Regions from separate parts of the Caballeronia zhejiangensis genome, predicted to be linked through region 1. Evidence: riboswitches for the same ligand, from Rfam matches in the RefSeq annotation. Region 1 holds a riboswitch; the other holds the start of a gene.
What was found. A riboswitch is a leader RNA that binds a small molecule or an ion and turns the genes downstream of it on or off. The one in region 1 is predicted to bind glycine.

Region 1 (7,185 bases):
TAGCTGCCGGTCAGCGGGCGCGGCTGCTTGTCCATATCGTCGATATAACCGCTCACCATCTTCGTGATGAACGCGTTCGCCGCGTTGCGCGTCTTGACCGGCAGCGCGCTCGCCGTGAGGTCGTACGCGAGAATCAGCGATTCGAAATTCGTTTCGTCGATCGGATTGAAGCTCGGCTGATACGTGGTCGTCCACGCGAACAGGAAGCGGTCGACGAGACGCAGGTAACGTTCGTCGCCGGTCGCGCGCCACGCGAGCGCGGCGTCGCGCATCAGGCCGAGGTCTTTCTCCGCTTCGACGCTTTCGTCGTAGATGCCTTCGTGCGGCAGCGTGCCTTCCGTATGCAGCTTCGCGCGCGGCTTCGGCTGATCGTTCACGCGCGACTGCACCATTTTCACGAGGGCCTTCACACCGGGATCGGCGTTGGTGCGCTCGCTCGTCTGCATCGCGGGCGCGGCGCAGAAATTCATCGCGGCGTGCGCGGACGATGCGGCAAGCGACATCACCCCGAGCATCGCCAGCGCCGCGCACGCGCGGTTCGTCCCTTTCACCTCTCGCACCTTGAGCGCCATGTGAACTCCCTGTTTTGGCTTTTGGTCCGGGGTGAGATGTTAGCCGTTCTGGAACGCGCCGCAAAACCGCCCGACGAAGCTTTACGCTTTCGGGCGGCGCTCTCTCAGGTTCGTGCGCGTAGCCTTACTCGTCCGCGTATTCCGATACCGGCACGCACGAGCACATCAGATTGCGGTCGCCATAAGCGTTGTCCGCACGGCCGACCGGCGACCAGTACTTGCGCGCGATCAGCGACTTCAGCGGATACGCGGCCGCTTCGCGCGTGTACTTGTGCTCCCACGCATCCGATGCGACGACCGCCGCCGTGTGCGGCGCGTTCTTCAGCACGTTGTCCTCGCGATCGGCGCGGCCTTCTTCGACCGCGCGGATTTCCTCGCGGATCGCGATCATCGCGTCGATGAAGCGGTCGAGCTCCTCCTTCGATTCCGATTCCGTCGGCTCGACCATCAGCGTGCCCGGAACCGGGAAGCTCATCGTCGGCGCGTGGAAGCCGTAGTCGATCAGGCGCTTCGCGACGTCTTCCACCGAGATGCCGCTCGATTCCTTGATCGGACGCACATCGAGAATGCATTCGTGCGCGACCAGTCCGCCCGCGCCGCTGTACAGCACCGGATAGTGCGGCGCGAGACGCTTCGCGACATAGTTCGCCGCGAGAATCGCGCTTTCGGTGGCGGCGGTGAGGCCGCTCGCGCCCATCATCGCGATGTACATCCACGAGATCGGCAGAATCGCGGCCGAGCCGTACGGCGCCGACGACACCGCGCCGATGCCTGCTTCATCGCGCTTGTAGCCAGTGGACGTCTGATTCGGCAGGAACTTCGCCAGATGCGCGCCGACCGCGACCGGACCGACGCCCGGTCCGCCGCCGCCGTGCGGAATGCAGAACGTCTTGTGCAGATTCAAGTGCGATACGTCGCCGCCGAACTGGCCGGGCGCGCAGAGACCGACCATCGCGTTCATGTTCGCGCCGTCGACATACACCTGGCCGCCGTGCGCGTGCACGATGTCGCAGATTTCGCGGACGTTGCGCTCGAACACGCCGTGCGTCGACGGATACGTGATCATGATCGCCGCGAGATTCGCCGAATGCTTTTCGGCCTTCGCCTTCAGATCGTCGATATCGACGTTGCCGTTCGCATCGCACGCGACGACGACGACCTGCATGCCCGCCATCTGCGCCGACGCCGGATTCGTGCCGTGCGCGGACGCCGGAATCAGACACACGTTGCGATGCCCTTCGCCGCGCGACTCGTGATACGCGTGAATGATGAGCAAGCCCGCGTACTCGCCTTGCGAACCGGCGTTCGGCTGCAACGACACCGCCGCGTAACCCGTGCACGCGACGAGCATCTGTTCGAGCTGATCGATCATCGTGCGATAGCCGACCGTCTGCTCGGCGGGCGCGAACGGATGAATCGCCGCGAACTCGGGCCACGTGACCGGCAGCATTTCCGAGGTCGCGTTGAGCTTCATCGTGCAGGAACCGAGCGGGATCATCGTGCGGTCGAGCGCGAGGTCTTTATCCGCGAGACTGCGCAGATAGCGCAGCATTTCGTGCTCGGAGTGGTGGCGATTGAAAACCGGATGCGTCAGATACTCGCTCGTGCGATGCAGTGCCTGCGGCAGCGAATCCGTCACCGATTGATCGAGCGCGTCGATATCGAACGTTTCGGTCTTGCCCGCGACCTCCGCAAAGAGCGCGAAGAGCTTCTGCAAGTCGTCGCGCGTGGTGGTTTCATCGAGCGAAACGCCGACCTGGCTCGCGCTCACATGACGCAGATTGATGTGCGCGGCGTACGCGGCCTGATGCAGCGCGGTCGTGCTCGCGCCGCTTTCGATCGTGACGGTATCGAAGAACGTGTCGTTCGCGATCGTGTAGCCGAGCTTCTTTACGCCCGCCGCAAAGATCGACGCCACGCGATTCACGCGCAGCGCGATCGTCTTGAGACCGCGCGGGCCGTGATAGACCGCGTACATGCTCGCCATGATCGCGAGCAGCGCCTGCGCCGTGCAGACATTCGACGTCGCCTTCTCGCGACGGATGTGCTGCTCGCGCGTCTGGAGCGCGAGACGCAGCGCCGGATTGCCCTGCGCATCGACGGTCACGCCAACGAGACGGCCCGGCATCTGGCGCTTGAATTCATCGCGCACGGCCATGTATGCCGCGTGCGGCCCGCCGAAGCCGACCGGCACGCCGAAACGCTGCGTATTGCCGATCGCGACATCCGCGCCCCATTCGCCCGGCGGCGTGATGAGCGTCAGCGCGAGCAGATCCGCCGCGGCGACGACATGGCCGCCCGCCGCGTGGATCGCTTCGGCGAGCGCGCGATAGTCGCGCACATCGCCGTTCGCGCCCGGATATTGCAGCAGCACGCCGAATGCATTCGCGCTGGCGGCATCGGCGGCGGGACCGACCTTCACGTCGATGCCCGCCGGCTTCGCGCGCGTCTTCACGACTTCGATCGTCTGCGGCAGCACGTCGTCGGCAACGTAGAACACGTTCGACTTCGGCTTGCCGATGCGTTGCAGCAGCGTCATCGCTTCGGCGGCGGCGGTGGATTCGTCGAGCAGCGAGGCGTTGGCCATCGCGAGGCCAGTCAGGTCCATGACCATCTGCTGGAAATTGAGCAGCGCTTCGAGGCGCCCTTGCGAAATTTCCGGCTGATAGGGCGTGTATGCCGTGTACCACGCCGGATTTTCGAGCACGTTGCGCAGGATCACCGCCGGCGTGTGCGTGCCGTAGTAACCCTGGCCGATGTAAGTCCGGAACACCAGATTCTCGTCCGCCAGCTTGCGCAGATACGCGAGCGCTTCCGCCTCGCTTTTCGGCTGCGTGAACGCGCCGAGCGGCAGCGTGTCCTTGCGGCGGATCGATTCAGGAATCACCGCGTCGATGAACGCCGCGCGCGACGCGAAACCGAGCGCGTCGAGCATCGCGCGCTGGTCGGCATCATCGGGGCCGATGTGCCGCTCGGCGAATGCGTCGTGGCATTCGAGCGCGGCGAGTGACAGGGATGTGCGGTTCATCAGGCGATCCGGGTGTTCGAGCTTCATGTGAATTCCTGCGACGCGGCTCGCTCTTGTCTGCGCGAGCCGCCATCGTCATTGAGATGGGTTATTCGCCGATCGACTTGCCGTAGCCTTCGGCGTCGAGCAGCTTGTCGAGCGTGGCGTCGCCGGCCGGCTTGATCTTGAAGAGCCAGCTTTCGTACGGCGCGCCGTTGACCTGATCGGGCGCCGAAGTCAGCGCGTCGTTCGATGCGACGATCTCGCCCGACACCGGCGCGTAAATATCGGAAGCGGCCTTCACCGATTCGATCACCGCGATCGCGTCGCCCGCCGCAACGGTCTTGCCCGCCGCGGGCAGTTCGACGAACACGATGTCACCGAGCGCTTCCTGCGCGTGATCGGTGATGCCGACGGTCAGCGTGCCATCGGATTCGGTGCGGACCCATTCGTGCGATTCGGTGTATTTCAGATCGGCCGGGATGCTCATTGGATGCTCCTTGCGTGGTTCTTTCGTGAGGTTCTTGATCGGAGGAAACGGGCGCGACGGCTTCAGGAAAGCTCAACCAGAACCTTGCCGTTGCGCACGAACGGAAGTTTTACCACGCGCGCCGGCAGTTGCTTGTCGCGGATGACGACCTGCACCGTGTCGCCGACGGCAACACCCGTGGGCACGCGCGCGAACGCGATCGACTCCTGCATCGACGGCGAAAACGTGCCGCTCGTGATTTCGCCGTCGCCGCGTTCCGTGACGACTTTCTGATGCGCGCGCAGCACGCCGCCCGCCTTGCCGTTTTCCTTGATGAGCACGAGCCCGACGAAGTTCGCCTTCGAGCCGTGCGCTTCGAGCGCGCTGCGGCCGACGAAATCGCGCGGCGTCTTCAGATCGACGGTCCACGCGAGGCCGGCGTCGAGGGGCGAGACGTTCTCGTCCATGTCCTGGCCGTAGAGGTTCATGCCGGCTTCGAGGCGCAGCGTGTCGCGCGCGCCGAGGCCGGCGGGCTTCACGCCTGCGTCGCGCAAAGCGTTCCAGAGCGCTTCCACATGCGTCGCTGGCACGACGATCTCGAAACCGTCCTCGCCGGTGTAGCCGGTGCGCGCGAGCATCAGTTCGCCGAATTGCGTCGACGGGAAAACGACCGCGTTGAACGGCTTGATGTCCTGCGTCTGCGCGCGCGTGTCCGGCAGCACTTGCCAGGCTTTTTCGCGCGCGTTCGGACCTTGCACGGCGATGATCGCGAGGTCGCGACGCGGCGTGATGGAAAGGTTGAATTCGCCTTCGGCATTCAATTGACCGAACCAGGCGATGTCCTTCTCCGCCGTGCCCGCATTCACGACGACGCGAAAACTCGTTTCGGAGAAGTAGTAGACGATCAGATCGTCGATGACGCCGCCGTCGCCGTCGAGCAGGCAGGAATAGAGCGCTTTTCCGGGCGTCGTCAGCTTGTCGACGTTATTGGCGATCGCGTACTTGAAGAATTCGCGGACGGCCTCGCCTTCGAAATCGACGACGCGCATGTGCGAGACGTCGAACATGCCGGCGTCGGTACGCACCGCGCGGTGCTCGTCGATCTGCGAACCGTAGTTGACGGGCATGTCCCAGCCGCCGAAATCGACCATGCGCGCGTTGAGCGCGAGGTGAGCGGCGTGCAGCGGCGTGTGTTGAAGAGAAGTCATCGGGGCCTCGGTTCGCGAAACAAAAAAGGCCACGCAGCGCACTATTCGCCTGCCGGATGCGCCTTTCGTGCTGCGGGAAGCAGCGCGCAAGGCCCATGCCGCGAGCGGTTGCGATGCGTGACCCCTCTGTCCTCGGTACCTGAGAGATTGCGCGAACCGTGCACGGCTGTGCCGCGGTCCATCGCGCGCCCCTTCGGTGGGCAACTGGCTCAATGACGAAGCCGCTGCCGCTCTCCAGAGTGCGAGGAAACTCGTTCCTCGACGCGGTCGGTCCTTTTGCCTGAGAGTTTGCGGGTATGCCCCTTCGGCGGCGCGGTCTTTCTCGTTGCGATGAAAGGCCACGCGCTCTCCCGACGCGTGCGGCAGAATTTACGCGACCGAATTGGGGTTGTCAAACGGATTCGGACTTGCGCGATTGCGCTTTTCCGCAGATTCGAAACCGATGCAAACGCGCGAGCGTGTATCGACAAATCCGTCGTAGTTTGTTTCAGAAGCAGCGCTTTTTCGCAATGAAATTATGCGTACACTGTTCGGATCGCGTTGATTCCTCTTCGACGATCATGGCCACGATCACCATCAACGGCGTTACTTATACAGGCAACCATGTGTCGGTTCGCGGCGGCCGCGTGCTCGTCGACGGCAAGAACGTGAGCGCCGGCGAAGCGACGCGCATCACGCTCGAAGTGCACGGCGACCTTCAGGCGTTTCAGGCGGACAACTGCGATACGGTCGCGGTTCACGGCGCGGTCGGCGTCGTGTCGACCGTGTCGGGCAACGTGACTTGCGGCGATGTCGGCGGCGCGGTGTCGACGGTGTCGGGCAACGTGAACTGCGGCGACATCGCCGGCGAAGTGCGGACGACGTGCGGCAGCGTCAGCCGCCGCTAGGCGTCAGCCGCGCGCGAAGGGCACGCGCCGCCCTTCTTGCTCGCTCTGCATCGCGAGTTCGATGATCGTCATCGTGTCGACTGCGTCCTGCGGCGAAACCGGAAACGGCTTGCCATCCAGAATCGCCGCCGCCAGCGCACGATAAAACTCGACGTACGCGCCATCTCTCGTGGCGAATTCGTGACGCAGATCGAGATCGCCATCGACCTCGCGCAACGTGCCCGGCGGATTCTTCGCGAACTCCGGATTGCCCGGGCGCATCCCCGAACGCAACTGATCTTCCTGCGTATCGAGCCCGTTCTTCACATAACTGCCGCGCGTGCCGTGGATCGCGAAACGCGGCGGCTCCAGCGCCGCGAGCGCGCTCGCGTGCAGGATTACTTCCTTGTCGGCGTAACCGAGCACGAGATGCACGTAGTCCGGCGCGTGCGCGTGGTCGCGATGCGCCTTCACGAACGCCGTCACCGTTTGCGGCGCGCCGAAGAGCGTCAGCGCCTGATCGATCAGATGCGGCCCCAGATCGAACAGCAGGCCGCCGCCGCGCTCCGCTTCCTCGCGCCAGCGCTGCGGCACTTTCGGGCGGAAACGGTCGAAATGCGATTCGTAATGCGTGATGCGCCCGAGCCGTCCGCTTTCGATGAGCGCGCGCACCGTCATGAAATCGCCGTCCCAGCGACGGTTGTGAAACGGCGCGAACACGAGCCCTTTCTGCTGCGCGAGATCGGCGAGCGTGCGGGCGTCGCGCGACGAAAGCGTCACCGGTTTGTCGACGACCACGTGTTTGCCCGCCGACAGCGCCCGATGCGCGAGATCGAAGTGCGTGTCGTTCGGCGTCGCGACGACGACGCACTGGAGTTCGTCGATGGCGAGCAGCGCGTCGAAATCCGCGACGATCCGCGCGTTCGGATAATCGGCCTGCGCGCGCTCGGCCTGCGACGTGGCGATGGCCGTGACTTCGGCGCGGCCGCAGTGCTCGATGACGGGCGCGTGAAACGTCGCGCCGGCGAGGCCGTAGCCCATTACGCCGACTTTGAGTGCTGTG
Region 2 (7,185 bases), on a different replicon from region 1:
TTACAAATGCTGGATGACATCGACCGTGCCGTGGCGGACGTCGAGCGCAACGATGAAATCCGCGTGCTGAAGATCGAAACCACCAGTCCGCGCTTCTTCTGCAGCGGCGCAGATATCAACGAGTGGGGCGACATCGATTCGCAAAAGATGGGCACCCGTTTCATTCGGGAAGGCAACCGTGTGTTCCGTCGAATCGCGGAACTCGACAAACCGACGATCGCTGTCCTTTCTGCCAGCGCGCTCGGTGGCGGATTCGAACTCGCGCTGACGTGCGACCTGCGCTACGCAAGCACCCAGGCCAAGGTTGGCTTTCCCGAAGCGTCGGTGGGCGCCATCCCCGGATGGATGGGCTGCTCGCGGCTTTCCGAACTCGTCGGCGCAACCCGCACGCGCGAGTTGATCCTGCTCGGTGAACCGATCTCCGCCGAAACCGCTGTCGCGTGGGGCGTGGTCAACGAAGCTGTCGAAGCGGATCAGCTACGCAGCCGCGTCAATGTCGTCTGCGAGACGCTCATCAAACGATCAAGGACGTCTCTGTCCGTGGGCAAACGGCTTATCCGCATGATGGAGACGGGCCAGCACGATTACGCTCACGAACTCGCCGCATCGGTATGCAAGGCGTCGCCCGATGCAATTGAAGGCGTCGCGGCATTCCGCGAAAAGCGCCATGCATCTTTCCGTTAAATCTCAAATCCATCACGCAGTGATGTAAGCCGCATCAGCGGATCAAGCACCTCAGGAGACAGGAGTCGCTCATGGACCGTACATCTATTCGGTGGCGCATCTGCGCGCTGCTTTTCTTCGCAACCACGATTAATTACCTGGACCGTCAGGTGCTGGGCCTGCTCAAGCCCGAGCTTGCCGTCACGTTCAACTGGACCGAAACGCAATACAGCTACATCGTCATGGTGTTCACGGCTTGCTATGCAATCGGCATGGTGCTTTCTGGCAAGATGGTCGATAAGTTCGGCGTCAAGATCGGTTACGGCGTGTGCGTATTGGTTTGGAGTATCGCTGCCTGCGGGCATGCGCTCGTGCGCAGCACGCTGGGCTTTGGCGTCATGCGCGCCCTGCTTGGCATCTCGGAATCTGGCAGCTTCCCCTGCGCAGTGAAGAGCGTGTCGGAGTGGTTCCCGCGCAAAGAGCAGGCACTTGCGGTGGGAATCCTGACTTCCGGCACTAGTATCGGAGCGGTGGCGGCACCGGCCACCGTGCCGTGGCTGGCTGCAACGTACGGCTGGGAGGCCGCGTTCTTCATCACCGGCATGACGGGATTCATCTGGCTGGCCTTCTGGTACTTCATGTATCAGGTGCCGGCAAAGCACGCCAAGATCAATGAAGCCGAACTAACCTACATCAGCGAGGATTCGGCTTCTGCTCCCGCGACCCAAAAGGTAAGCTGGTTCACGTTGCTCAAGCTGCGTCCGACATGGGCCTTCTTCGCCGGTAAGCTGCTGACCGACCCGATTTGGTGGTTCATGCTCTTCTGGCTGCCGTCGTATTTCAACTCGCGCTTTCACCTCGATCTGAAGAACCTCGGCCTTCCGCTGGTGATGGTATATGTCGCAACTTCAATAGGTAGCATTGGCGGTGGTTTCATCTCGTCCAAGCTGATTCAGCGCGGCTGGTCTGTGACGAAGGCGCGACAAACTACCATGCTTGTCTTTGCGTTCCTTGTTATGCCGATCGCATTCTCGCCGTTCATCGACAACATGTGGGCGATGGTTGGCCTGTTGAGTTTGGCGGCAGCCTCGCACCAGGCATGGTCGGCAAACCTTTTCACCACCGCATCTGACATGTTCCCGAAGGCAGCAGTCGGTTCCGTTGTTGGGATTGGTGGCTTGGCCGGTGCGTTGGGCGCGACGCTTTTCCCGCTGCTTGTTGGCGCAGTGCTGGACCATTTCAAGATGCTCGGCCACATCAATGCAGGCTACAACGTGCTGTTCGTCGTCTGTGGTTCGGCCTATCTTTTGGCGTGGATCGTAATGCGTGTCATCCGCTCGTCGGGCAAGCCCGTCGACATTGCGCAACTCACGCCGACCGCCCATAGTTGAAGTCAGCCGCTTTGACGCGCCTTTCAGTTGCTCGCCGAGCTTCGGGAGGCGGCGATGGCAAGTCTCTCATTCGTAGCGGGAGGAAGATCCGGCCGGCTCCCACTTAGGTTAAACGACGAAAGGCTGCACGGGACATGTTTCATGCAGCCATGGCACGCAATGCAGCGGCCATGCGCGCCGGCGTTCCGATGAGGCTGCCTGGCTACCTTTGTCGATCCTCACCGCTGACGCGGCAAGATGTGAGGCCGCTTGGCTTTTCGCCTTTGGGAAAACCGTAGCGATCCGTCGCGCGACGGCTCCCTGGATGGTTGGCAACGGCATTGTCGCCAGCGATAGCTCGAGCGTTGGAAGCAGCCATCGAAATCGCAACGGTGGAGCGGCAGAGGAGGGGCGCAGGTCAACGATCACCGTGCCGTTCATTGGTTGCTCATGGCGCCGGGCCGCGATGACGGGCGCAGGTGCGATTGTGAAAAACTCCGGCAACCACAGCCCGCCACACGCGCCGTCCACAGAGATATAAACAGTGGCTGCGCGTCATGCAGGCACTGAAGCCCCGACCAACCTCTCAAATTCGGGCGAGTCGTGTCTTTCCGAGAGTAAATTCCGGGGGAAGGACCAAGGAAAGAAAGGCTTGCCACGCGCATTTCGGATGGGTATCGTCGAGGTGTTCGACAACGCGCCACGGAAGAGCTCGTCCCCGCGACGACGCCGACGGAGCAACCGCCCCGGAAACTCTCAGGCAAAAAGGACCGTGTGCGCCGGAACATCTGGAGAGCGGCGCCATGCGCGCCCACCGAAGGGGAGCCCCGGCCGGCAGCAATGCACGGCGCGCGGGCGAAACTCTCAGGTACATGGACAGATGGGGCATCGGTGCCGGCTATGGACGGCCGGCGATGCTCAACGAAAACTGGACCATGTCATGTCACGAATCGCCATCATCGGCGCCGGGATCACCGGCGTCACGAGCGCGTACGCCCTCGCGCAGCGCGGCCTTCGCGTCACCGTGCTCGAACGTCATCGCTATGCCGCGATGGAAACCTCCTTCGCCAACGGCGGGCAACTCTCCGCCAGCAACGCGGAAGTCTGGAACAGCCGCGCGACCGTGCTGAAAGGTCTCAAGTGGATGTTCACGCGCGACGCGCCCTTGCTGATGAATCCGCGCCCCGGCTGGCACAAGTACAGCTGGATGGGCGAATTCCTGCGGCAGATTCCGAACTATCGGGCCAACACGGCCGAGACCGTGCGCCTCGCGCTCGCGGCGCGCGAGCATCTGTTCCGCATCGCGGAGACGGAGCGCATCGACTTCGATCTGGAGCGGCGCGGCATCCTGCATTTCTACGCTACCCGCACGGAGTTCGAGGCCGCGTCGAAGGTGAACGAGATTCTCAACGGCGCGGGCCTTGCGCGCCATGCGGTAACAGCTAAGGAAATCGCGTCGATCGAGCCGACGCTGAAGGGCAATTTTCATGCGGGCTTCTTCACGCCCTCCGATTCGACCGGCGACATCCACAAGTTCACGCGCGGTCTCGCCGATGCATGCGTGCGTTACGGCGTCGAGTTCCGCTATGAGACGTCGGTGAAATCGTTCGATGATGAGGCGGGCCGCATTGCGCTGAGGGTCGAGCAGGCGGGCGAAGAAAGCGTGCTTCAGTTCGACGGCATCGTGATCTGCGCGGGCGTGGGCAGCCGGGCGTTCGCCTCGATGGCCGGCGATCACGTCAACGTTTATCCAGTCAAAGGCTATTCGATCACCGTCTGTCTCGACGATGCGCGCAGCCGCGAGAACGCGCCGTGGGTCAGCCTGCTCGACGACCGCGCGAAGATCGTCACGAGCCGTCTCGGCGCGGATCGATTCCGCGTGGCGGGCACGGCGGAGCTGAACGGCTTCAACCGCGACATCCGCGCGGACCGCATCGCGCCGTTGGTCGAATGGACGCGGCGTTACTTTCCTGAAGTGTCGACCGCGCGCGTGATTCCGTGGAGTGGCCTGCGCCCGATGTTGCCGAGCATGCTGCCGAAGGTCGGGCAGGGCAGGCGTCCCGGCGTGTTCTACAACACCGGGCACGGGCATCTCGGATGGACGCTTTCGGCGGCGACGGCGGAACTCGTCGCGGAAGCCGTGCTGCGGAAGTGGCCGGGAAAACCGGTTCAGGTCGCTGCTGCGCCGTCGGCAAGCATGGCGCGCAGCGAAGCGCTGCTCTGAGCGGCGCGTTCCCCGCTTGAAACATCAAGCGGGGAACGCGCGTTACCAGCCGATCGCCGCACCGTCGCTGCGCGGATCGTGTCCGCCTTCGAAACATCCGTTCGGATAACGGATGATCGCGCCCGCATGGCCCATCGTTTCGTCGTAGGGCAGCAGCACATCGACTTCGTGGCCGAGGCTTCGGAGCGCAGCGGCGGTCTCTTCGCCGAAGCGCGCTTCGAGCTTGAGCGAGTCGCTCGCCTGTCCCCATGTCCGGCCGAGCAGCCAGCGCGGCGCATCGATGGCCGTCTGCGGATTCCATCCGTACCGCGCGATTCGGGTGAACACCGCGCTCTGCGATTGCGGCTGACCGTCGCCGCCCATGTTGCCGTAGACCATCACGCGACCGTCGGCGAAACGCGCGAGCGCGGGATTCAGCGTGTGGAACGGCCGGCGTCCCGGCATCAGCGGATTGCGCGAGGCTGCGTCGAGCGAAAAGCTGCAGCCGCGGTTCTGCCAGTTCACGCCCGACGAAGGCAGCACGATCCCGCTGCCGAACTCGTGATAGATGCTCTGGATGAAGCTCACGGCAACGCCATCGCCGTCGATGACGCCGAGCCATACCGTGTCGGCGGGGCCGAGGCCGTTGCCCCACGGCGCGGCGCGATCCATCGAGATTTGCGCGGCGAGCTCGTCGAGACGTTCGGGCGCAAGCAGCGCCTGCGGATCGACGTCCATGTGATCGGGATCGGTGACGTGCGCATCGCGGATCGCGAACGCGAGCTTCGTCGCCTCGACGCACGCGTGAACATACGCCGGGCCAAGCGGGTCCATGTCGTCGCGCAGCACACGGTCCAGCAATCCGACGATGATGAGCGACACAATGCCTTGCGTCGGCGGCGGCATGTTGTAGACGGTGCCGAGCGAATGGGCGAGGGCGAGCGGCGTCACGATCCGCGCGTGGTGACGTTCGAGATCGCCGGCCGCGAGCGGGCTTCCCAGCGCGCTCAATTCCGCCACCATGCTGCGCGCGAGATCGCCGCGATAGAAATCGTCGAGCCCGTTGCGCACGAGTTGCGTAAGCGTCGCGGCCATGCGCGGCTGCGTGAAGCGATCGCCAGCCTGCAAGGGCGCGGGCATGAAGGTGTCCGCGAAGCTGGGCAAGCTTTCGAGTTCATCGCGCTTGGCGGCGATGCAGCGCGCCTGACTTTCCGTGACGGGCACGCCGTGCGTCGCATAGTCGATTGCATCGTCCAGCAGCCGCGACAACGGCAGCCGTCCGCCCAGCGTCGTGCGCGACCACTCGAACGCCGCATGCCAGCCCGATACCGTACCCGCAACCGTATTCGCGGCAAGCGGCCCGCGATGCGGAATGCGCTCCAGCCCGAGCCCGCGATACCGCTCGATCGTCGCCGCCGCCGCCGCCGCGCCGCACGCTTCGATGCCGACGGGTTCGGCGCCCGGCCGCGAGACCAGCCAGAAGCCGTCGCCGCCGATGCCGTTCATGTGCGGATAGACGACCGCGATGGTCGCGGCAGCGGCGATCATCGCTTCGACGGCGTTGCCGCCTTCGCGCAGCACGGCGAGCGCGCTCTGCGAGGCGAGCGAGTGCGGCGCGACCGCCATGCCGCGCGTGGCGCGCGACGGATTGAAGGTCTGAATGGTCATGGCTCGGGTGTCGGGAAGGTTCAGGATTGAACGGCGCGCGGCTTCATCTGCGCGCGCATGATTTTCTTGCACATCTGCACGAACTGATTGACGAGCGCCGAACGCTCGCCGCTGATCGCGAGACTTGCGACGACCGGAATCGCGATCTCCGGCGCGAGCGGCGCGACGTTCAGGCCGAACGCGCGGGCGGAAAGCGCCGAGAATTCGTCGACGATCGTGACGAGCCGCGAGCGCGCGGCAAGCGCGATGAGCGAGTGATACGACTGCGCCGTGAGGGTCGTGCGCACGTCGAGCGCGTGCTCCTCGAATCGCTTGTTGAGCAGGCGGCCGACCGGATCGTCGGGGTCGGGGCCGAGGATCTCACGCCCGTCGAAGGCCGCGAGATCGATTGGCGCGGTGTCGTCGAGCACGTCGGGATGACCCACGCACACGAGCCGGCTCGAGGCCAGTTCGATCTCGCGGATCGCCGGATGCGCGACGCTGTGATAGAGCACGCCGACATCCGCGTCCATCAGCGCGATGTTCGCGACCGCGGTCGCGGAGTAGTCGGATCGCACGGAGAGCTTCACGTTCGGATGCATCGCCGCGAACGCTAGCGCCGCATCGGCGACGACGGTCTGCGCGAGCGCCGGTGCGGCCAACACGCGGATCGACGATTCGTCGGTGCCGCCGCGCAGGTTGTCGGCGAGCCGCTGCACCGCGTGCAACTGCTCGTCGAGCTTCATGATCTCGGGAAAGAGGCGCTGGGCCTCGCGCGTCGGAACCAGCTTGCCGCGCGTGCGCTCGAAGAGCGCGTAGCCCAGCTGGCGCTCCGCGCTCTGCAGTATCTGCGTGACCGCCGGCTGCGTGAGCGACAGCAGCGCGGCGGCGGCCTTGAGTGTGCCCGTGACGCGGATCGCGTTGACCACCTCTATGTGCCTGAGTCTCATCGAATGTTTTTTCCGGTCGGATTGGGCCAGGCCGGGCGAGCCGGCGTGCGCGGCAAGACCGGCGCGACGCTCACGCGTTGTTCAGCGCGTTCTCCTCGATGCGCGCAGGCTGATAGCGCAACCTGAACCAGAGGATACAGGTAAGCGCGACCACGGCGGTGACCATCACGTACCACGCGGGCACGAACTTGCTGCCGGTCTCGTTGGCGATCCACGTGCAGATCATCAGCGAGAGGCCGCCGAAGACCGCGAAAGTCAGGTTGTGAACGATCGCGATGCAGGTCGTGCGCGTGCCGTGCGGAAACAGTTCCGCGACGAACGCGGGCATCGCGCCCTGGAACACCATGACGCA

Region 2: it holds a riboswitch for glycine, as region 1 does, so the genes downstream of both, LDZ23_RS32695 (D-amino acid dehydrogenase) here and gcvT (glycine cleavage system aminomethyltransferase GcvT) in region 1, are expected to answer to the same signal.

Annotation. Positions count from the first base shown of each region.
Region 1 is NZ_CP084283.1:2,837,435-2,844,619, forward strand. It holds gene LDZ23_RS13655 (alginate lyase family protein) at 1-572, opposite strand, end outside; gene gcvP (aminomethyl-transferring glycine dehydrogenase) at 697-3,627, opposite strand; gene gcvH (glycine cleavage system protein GcvH) at 3,689-4,069, opposite strand; gene gcvT (glycine cleavage system aminomethyltransferase GcvT) at 4,132-5,256, opposite strand; glycine riboswitch at 5,373-5,504, opposite strand; glycine riboswitch at 5,514-5,619, opposite strand; gene LDZ23_RS13675 (hypothetical protein) at 5,817-6,143, shown strand; gene LDZ23_RS13680 (oxidoreductase) at 6,147-7,185, opposite strand, start outside.
Region 2 is NZ_CP084287.1:637,300-644,484, forward strand. It holds gene LDZ23_RS32685 (enoyl-CoA hydratase/isomerase family protein) at 1-684, shown strand, start outside; gene LDZ23_RS32690 (MFS transporter) at 756-2,054, shown strand; glycine riboswitch at 2,727-2,816, shown strand; glycine riboswitch at 2,819-2,916, shown strand; gene LDZ23_RS32695 (D-amino acid dehydrogenase) at 2,974-4,257, shown strand; gene LDZ23_RS32700 (gamma-glutamyltransferase family protein) at 4,300-5,904, opposite strand; gene LDZ23_RS32705 (LysR family transcriptional regulator) at 5,925-6,833, opposite strand; gene LDZ23_RS32710 (MFS transporter) at 6,904-7,185, opposite strand, start outside.